DNA from 2 places in the Pseudomonas sp. NPDC087358 genome. Region 2 is predicted to be linked to the other one. Evidence: predicted binding sites of a transcription regulator. Region 2 holds the regulator's gene; the other holds the start of a gene.
What was found. Region 2 encodes FliA, which starts transcription of late flagellar genes. Its sites were predicted from a motif close to CTAAAGTTTNNNNNNNNNNNGCCGNTAA; they were not measured.
Positions count from the first base shown of each region.

Region 1 (3,410 bases), on a different contig from region 2:
GGCTGCGAACCTCATCGGCCACCACGGCAAAGCCACGCCCGGCCTCACCGGCGCGCGCCGCTTCGATCGCTGCGTTGAGGGCCAGCAGGTTGGTCTGTTGGGCCACCGACTTGATCACATCGAGCACGCTGCCGATCTTGTCGCTTTCGCGCTTGAGTTCACCCATGGCTTCGGTGGAATGCCCCACCTCGCTGGCCAGACGCTCGATCTGGGCGATGGCTTCGTTTACCACCTTGTCACCCTCGCGGGCCTGCTGATCAGCGGCGACAGCGGCTTCTGAGGCCTCTTCGGCGTTGCGCGCCACTTCCTGCACCGTGGCGGTCATCTGATGCATGGCCGTGGCCACCTGGTCGGTCTCGACCTTCTGGCTATTGACTCCGGCGCTGGTCTGCTCGGTGACCGCGGACAGTTCCTCGGCGGCGCTGGCGATTTGTGTGACGCTGTCGCTGATACCGCTGATCAGCTCGCGCAGGTTGAGGGTCATGCGCTGGATGCCCCCTTGCAACTGGCCCAGCTCATCGCGCCGGTCGATAGTCAAATTATGGGTCAGGTCGCCCGAAGCAACCCGGTCCACGGCAATCAGCGTGTGCTTGAGTGGCAGGGTGATCTGGCGGGTGATCGCCCATGCCGCGAGCACGCCAAACAGCAATGCCAGAACGGTGGCCAGGCCGAGCATGGACTGGGCCTGCTGACTGTCGGCGTCACGTCTGGCGTTTTGCGAGACGGTCAGCTTGTCGCTCAGGTCCAGCAGCTGCTGACCCAGGTTGCTCATTTTTTCCAGCGCCAGACGGCTGTTCTGCTGAGCGTCGCGGTATTGGCCGACGGCGGCAAGATAACCCTTGAGCGCCAGATTGGCCTTTTGCAATTGTGGGATGTACTGCGAGGAGACGTCGCCTGCCAGCGTATTCACGCCAACGATGGCCTCGTTGATCGCGGCATTGGCACTGGTCTCGAAATCCGGGTTGCCACTGAAGGTGTAGCCGCGGACCTGAAAGCGCGCCTGCTGGATTTGCTTGCTCACACCCACGGCACTGTTGAACTGCAGGATGTTGTCGTGCTGAATCAGCGCCTCTTCGATCTTGTTGACCTGATCGACTGCGGCATCTGCGGTAGTGCCCAGGTTCACGCGACTGGCCTCACGGACTTGAATGGCCTGGGTCATTTCGTCGAAGGCGCGGCGGTAGTCGCCGGCAGCCTGAATCTGAGTGTCCACCAGCTTGAGGTCGTCTGCCGCCACGATCAGGTTGCGCGCAAGTTTCAACGTTGCGTCAAGCTTGCCCAACGCGGTAATGACCTGCGTCGCCGCTTCGCTGCTGTACCGGACTTCATAACCCATGCGCGCGGTACGCAGTTCCAGGGTTTGCTCACTGACCTGCGAGATCGCGGCCAGCCTGTCGCCACGCTTGATCAGGGTGTCGATGCCTGACCAGCCCGTGGCAGTGATGACCAGCGTCAGCAACAGCACCAGACCGAAGCCGATCCCGAGTTTACGACTGACACTCACGTTTCCAAGGCGTTGGGCAGACCAGCGATACATGATGATTCCTTGCGTACTGTTTTTATGGACGTCTGTTTATCGGCCATCATGCCCCAAACTGAAGCACCGTATGGCGGGCGATCCTGCCAAGTGTTGTAGGGGTTTGCGCAGCTTCGAGCGTCGTGATGCAGACACGCGAAATACGATTCCTGTAGGAATGAGCTTGCTCCGCGATCTGCCGGGAACCGGCAGCAAATCCTGCACATTCGGCGTGTCAGGTGTTCCGGGTCGTCAGGTTTGCTGTTGCTGCGCAACAGATCGCGAGCAAGCTCACTCCTACCGGATTCAGGCGTGATCGGGGGCGTCTTAAAACAACCGCGCAAGCAAAGCCGTGACAGCTGTCTCGACCCGCAGGATCCGATCGCCGAGCTGCACCGGGTTGAGGCCCGATTCATGCAGCATGTCGACCTCATACGGAATCCAGCCGCCTTCGGGTCCGATGGCCAGGGTCACCGGCTGATCGACTGCACGCGGGCAGGCGGGGAAGTCCCCTGGATGTCCCACCAGACCCAGCGTGCCGTCGACGATGGCAGGCAAGCGGTCTTCGACGAAGGGCTTGAAGCGTTTCTCGATGAGGATTTGCGGCAGGACGCTATCGCGCGCCTGTTCCAGCCCCAGGATCAACTGCTCGCGGATGGCCTCTGGTTGCAGGAACGGAGTCTGCCAGAAGCTCTTCTCGACCCGGTAACTGTTGACCAGAATGACCTTGGGCACGCCCATGGTCGCCACGGTCTGGAACACCCGACGCAGCATCTTGGGGCGCGGCAGGGCGAGGATCAGGGTCAAGGGCAGTTTGCCGGGCGGCTGCCGATCAAAGACAACCGACAGTTCAGCCTCGCGAGCTTCGAGACGCAGCAGCTGCGCGCTGCCGAGCAGGCCGCCGACGCGACCGACACGCAGGCTGTCACCGACTTCAGAGCGATGCACCTCCTGCATGTGCTTGAGGCGCCGGTCACGCAGGACCACACGGTCAGCCGCGATGAAGTCGGCGTCTTCGAGAAGCAGCAGGTTCACGGCTGGGTCGCTGGCGGCTGGTCTTGCTCGTCTTCGGCTTTTTCATCGTCTTCGTGATCGCCGCGCTTGGTGATCATCGAACTGCACAGCACGCCGATTTCGAACAGCAACCACATCGGCACGGCCAGCAGCGTTTGCGAAAAGATGTCGGGCGGGGTGAGGATCATGCCGACCACGAAGCAGCCAATCACTACGTAGGGGCGGACTTTCTTCAGGTATTTGACGTCGACGATGCCGATCCACACCAGCAGAACCACGGCGACCGGGATCTCGAATGCGACGCCGAACGCCAGGAACAGGGTCATGACGAAGTCCAGATAACTGGCGATGTCGGTCATCATCGACACGCCTTCCGGGGTCACGCTGGCAAAGAAGTGGAAGATCAGCGGGAACACCAGGAAGTAGGCAAAGGCCATCCCGGCGTAGAACAGAATGATGCTGGAGACCAGCAGCGGCACGGCGACGCGCTTCTCGTGCTTGTACAGCCCCGGCGCGATGAAACCCCATATCTGGTGCAGGATCACCGGCATGGCCAGGAACAGCGCAACCATCATGGTCAGCTTGAACGGCGTAATGAACGGCGATGCCACGTCGGTGGCGATCATCGTCGCGCCTTCGGGCAAGAACTTGCGCAGTGGCGCTGAAACGAAGGTGTAGATCTTCTGCGTGAAATAGAACAGCGCGCCGAAGATCACGAAGATCGCCAGCACACAACGCAGCAGGCGCGAACGCAGTTCAGTGAGGTGCGAGACCAGCGGCATTTGCTGGTCGTTTTCCGGAATTTCGCTCATGGGGCTCGCGGTGGCTGTGACGAATCGTTGGCGGAAGGTGCGCTCTGCACGGCAGTGGCCGGTGTGGT
Region 1 covers NZ_JBJDOA010000006.1:53,474-56,883, forward strand. The annotation lists gene ACI2KS_RS15570 (methyl-accepting chemotaxis protein) at 1-1,537, opposite strand, end outside; gene ACI2KS_RS15575 (16S rRNA (uracil(1498)-N(3))-methyltransferase) at 1,844-2,551, opposite strand; gene tatC (twin-arginine translocase subunit TatC) at 2,548-3,342, opposite strand; gene tatB (Sec-independent protein translocase protein TatB) at 3,339-3,410, opposite strand, start outside.
Region 1: ACI2KS_RS15570 (methyl-accepting chemotaxis protein) is a predicted target of FliA. The motif match lies at 1,574-1,601, and genes of this name have one in related genera.

Region 2 (3,410 bases):
TGCAAGGGTCTGCGCGCATTGCCTTCGTCGAAGCATTCGCACGCCAGACCCACAGCCACTTTCACATAGAACTCAGTATCTAGAATCTAGAAGCCAAGGCTCGATAGCAGATCGTCTACATCATCCTGACCGGATACGACGTCTTCACGTTTATCGGCATGAATCTGCGGACCTTCACCCTTGGAATGAAGTTTTTCTTCTTCTTTCTGCTTACGGAACAGTTCCTGGTCGTGCTCGATCCCGGCGAAGCGATCCACCTGGCTTGCCATCAGCACCAGCTTGAGCAGGTTGCTTTCGACTTCGGTCACCAGTGTGGTCACGCGCTTGATCACCTGACCGGTAAGGTCCTGGTAATCCTGAGCCAACAGAATGTCGTTCAGGTGGCTGGCGACCTCATGGGTCTCTTTTTCGCTGCGCGTCAGAAAACCATCGACGCGACGAGCCAGGTCCCGGAACTCTTCGGCACCGATCTCGCGACGCATGAAGCGACCCCAATCGACGCTTAGCGCCTTGGCGTCGGCGCTCAGGCCGTTCATCAGCGGCGTGCTCTGTTCCACCAGATCCATCGTGCGGTTGGCCGCACCCTCCGTCAGCCTGACAACATACGACAGGCGCTCGGTGGCATCGGTGATCTGGGACACTTCTTCGGCTTGCGGCATGTGCGGGTCAATCTGAAAATTGACGATCGCACTGTGCAGTTCACGCGTCAGCTTGCCAACTTCCTGATACAGGCCGCGATCGCGGGTCTGATTGAGCTCATGGATAAGTTGCACGGCCTCGCCGAACTTGCCTTTTTCGAGGCTGTCGACCAGTTCTTGCGCGTGTTTCTTCAGGGTCGACTCAAAGTCACCCATCGTCGAATCTTTGGAATCCATAGCGCCCTCGCAGCGGACATCAGCTATTGACGCGCTCGAATATCTTCTCGATCTTCTCTTTGAGCACCTGGGCGGTGAAAGGCTTCACCACGTAGCCGTTAACGCCGGCCTGAGCTGCTTCGATGATCTGCTCGCGCTTGGCTTCGGCGGTCACCATCAGCACCGGCAGGCTGCGCAGACGCTCGTCGGCACGCACCTGACGCAGCAGGTCGATGCCAGACATGCCAGGCATGTTCCAGTCAGTCACCAGAAAGTCAAAAGCGCCGCTCTGCAGCATCGGCAATGCGGTGGTACCGTCATCCGCTTCGGCCGTGTTGGTGAACCCAAGGTCACGCAACAGGTTTTTTATGATCCGCCGCATCGTTGAGAAGTCATCAACGATGAGGATTTTCATGTTCTTGTCCAATTCGACCTCCAAGCAGTCTTTAACGCGCCCAGCACCTGGACGCGCGTTCAATCAATACCGGCACAACACACCGGTTACACGAAAACGAGGGGGTCTTTCGAAGAAACCGGGCATGAGCACAGCGGAACCGGACCTGTTGAAGACCTGATTCGACCGGCTCCTGCCTTGTCACTTTTGCGTTCCCACACATCTTGCAAGCCGGTCTTGCATCCAGCACGCAGACACCACGGTCTGCGCCCGATGCATCAACGCGCCCGCCACTCTCCCAACCGTCCCCGCAGGCGTGCGGCACACTGGCTGTGCAGCTGGCTGACCCGCGACTCGCTGACACCCAGGACCTCACCGATTTCCTTGAGGTTGAGCTCTTCGTCGTAGTACAGCGCCAGCACCAGGCGTTCACGCTCGGGCAGGTTGGCAATGGCGTCCGCCAATGCGCTCTGGAAGCGCTCGTCTTCCAGATCACGTGACGGTTCGAGCGACTGGCTCGCGCCGTCCTCGTGCAGTCCCTCATGCTCGCCGTCCTGCAACAGATCGTCGAAGCTGAACAGGCGACTGCCCAAGGTATCGTTCAAAATCCCGTAATAATCATCGAGACTCAATTGAAGTTCGGCAGCAACCTCGTGATCTTTAGCGTCGCGGCCGGTTTTTGCTTCAATTGCACGAATCGCGTCGCTGACCATGCGTGTGTTGCGGTGAACCGAGCGCGGTGCCCAGTCCCCCTTGCGCACTTCATCGAGCATTGCGCCGCGGATACGAATACCCGCGTAGGTCTCGAAACTCGCACCCTTGGTGGAATCGTATTTGGTCGACACTTCAAGCAGGCCGATCATCCCGGCCTGAATCAGATCTTCGACCTGCACACTCGCCGGCAAACGCGCCAGCAAATGGTAAGCGATGCGCTTGACCAAAGGGGCATAACGCTCGATCAGCTCATACTGGGAATCTTTGGATGATTTGCTGTACATGCGATAGCCGCTTGCTGTCATGACACTGGCCCTGCGCTGGTCTGATGAACCAGGCGTTCAACGAAAAATTCAAGATGACCACGCGGGTTCGCCGGAAGTGGCCAGGTATCGACCTTCTGCGCAATGGCCTTGAACGCCAGCGCGCATTTGGAACGGGGAAACGCTTCATACACCGCACGCTGCTTCTGCACAGCCTTGCGCACGCATTCGTCATACGGCACGGCGCCTACGTATTGCAGGGCCACGTCGAGGAACCGGTCAGTGACCTTGGTCAGCTTGGCGAACAGGTTGCGCCCTTCCTGCGGGCTCTGTGCCATGTTGGCCAGCACCCGGAAGCGGTTCATGCCGTAGTCGCGGTTGAGCAGCTTGATCAAGGCATAGGCGTCGGTAATCGAGGTCGGCTCGTCGCACACCACCAGCAACACTTCCTGGGCGGCGCGGACGAAACTGACCACCGACTCGCCGATCCCGGCAGCGGTGTCGATCACCAGCACATCCAGGTTGTCGCCGATGTCGCTGAACGCCTGAATCAAGCCTGCGTGCTGCGCCGGGGTCAGGTGAACCATGCTCTGGGTGCCGGAAGCCGCCGGTACGATGCGCACGCCGCCCGGCCCCTGCAACAGGACATCGCGCAGCTCGCAGCGACCCTCGATGACGTCCGCCAGGGTGCGTTTGGGGGTCAGCCCCAGCAGTACGTCGACATTGGCCAGACCCAGATCGGCGTCCAGCAACATGACGCGACGCCCAAGCTCGGCCAGGGCCAGCGAGAGGTTCACTGACACGTTGGTCTTGCCTACGCCACCTTTGCCACCGGTGACCGCGATAACCTGTACGGGATGCATGCTGCCCATGTTAATTTTTTACCTTGTCTTGCTCAGACCCAAGCCACATTTCGGGCTGCACGTTCACTGTGTGAACAATGCGTGGCAGACCACCGATGCAGGTATATTCCACTGTCATTTTCCTTAACCTAGCCCGCACGCTTGCCGGGGCTGTGATAAAGATCCGCAAACATGTCCGCCATCGCTTCCTCGCTAGGCTCCTCCTGCATCTGCACACTCACGGCTCGGCTTACGAGCTGGTGTCGACGCGGCAGATGCAGATCATCGGGTATCCGTGGGCCATCAGTCAGATAGGCCACAGGTAATTCGTGTGTCACCGCAA
Region 2 covers NZ_JBJDOA010000003.1:88,636-92,045, reverse strand. The annotation lists gene ACI2KS_RS07275 (protein phosphatase CheZ) at 87-875, opposite strand; gene ACI2KS_RS07270 (chemotaxis response regulator CheY) at 895-1,269, opposite strand; gene fliA (RNA polymerase sigma factor FliA) at 1,527-2,267, opposite strand; gene fleN (flagellar synthesis regulator FleN) at 2,264-3,097, opposite strand; gene flhF (flagellar biosynthesis protein FlhF) at 3,217-3,410, opposite strand, start outside.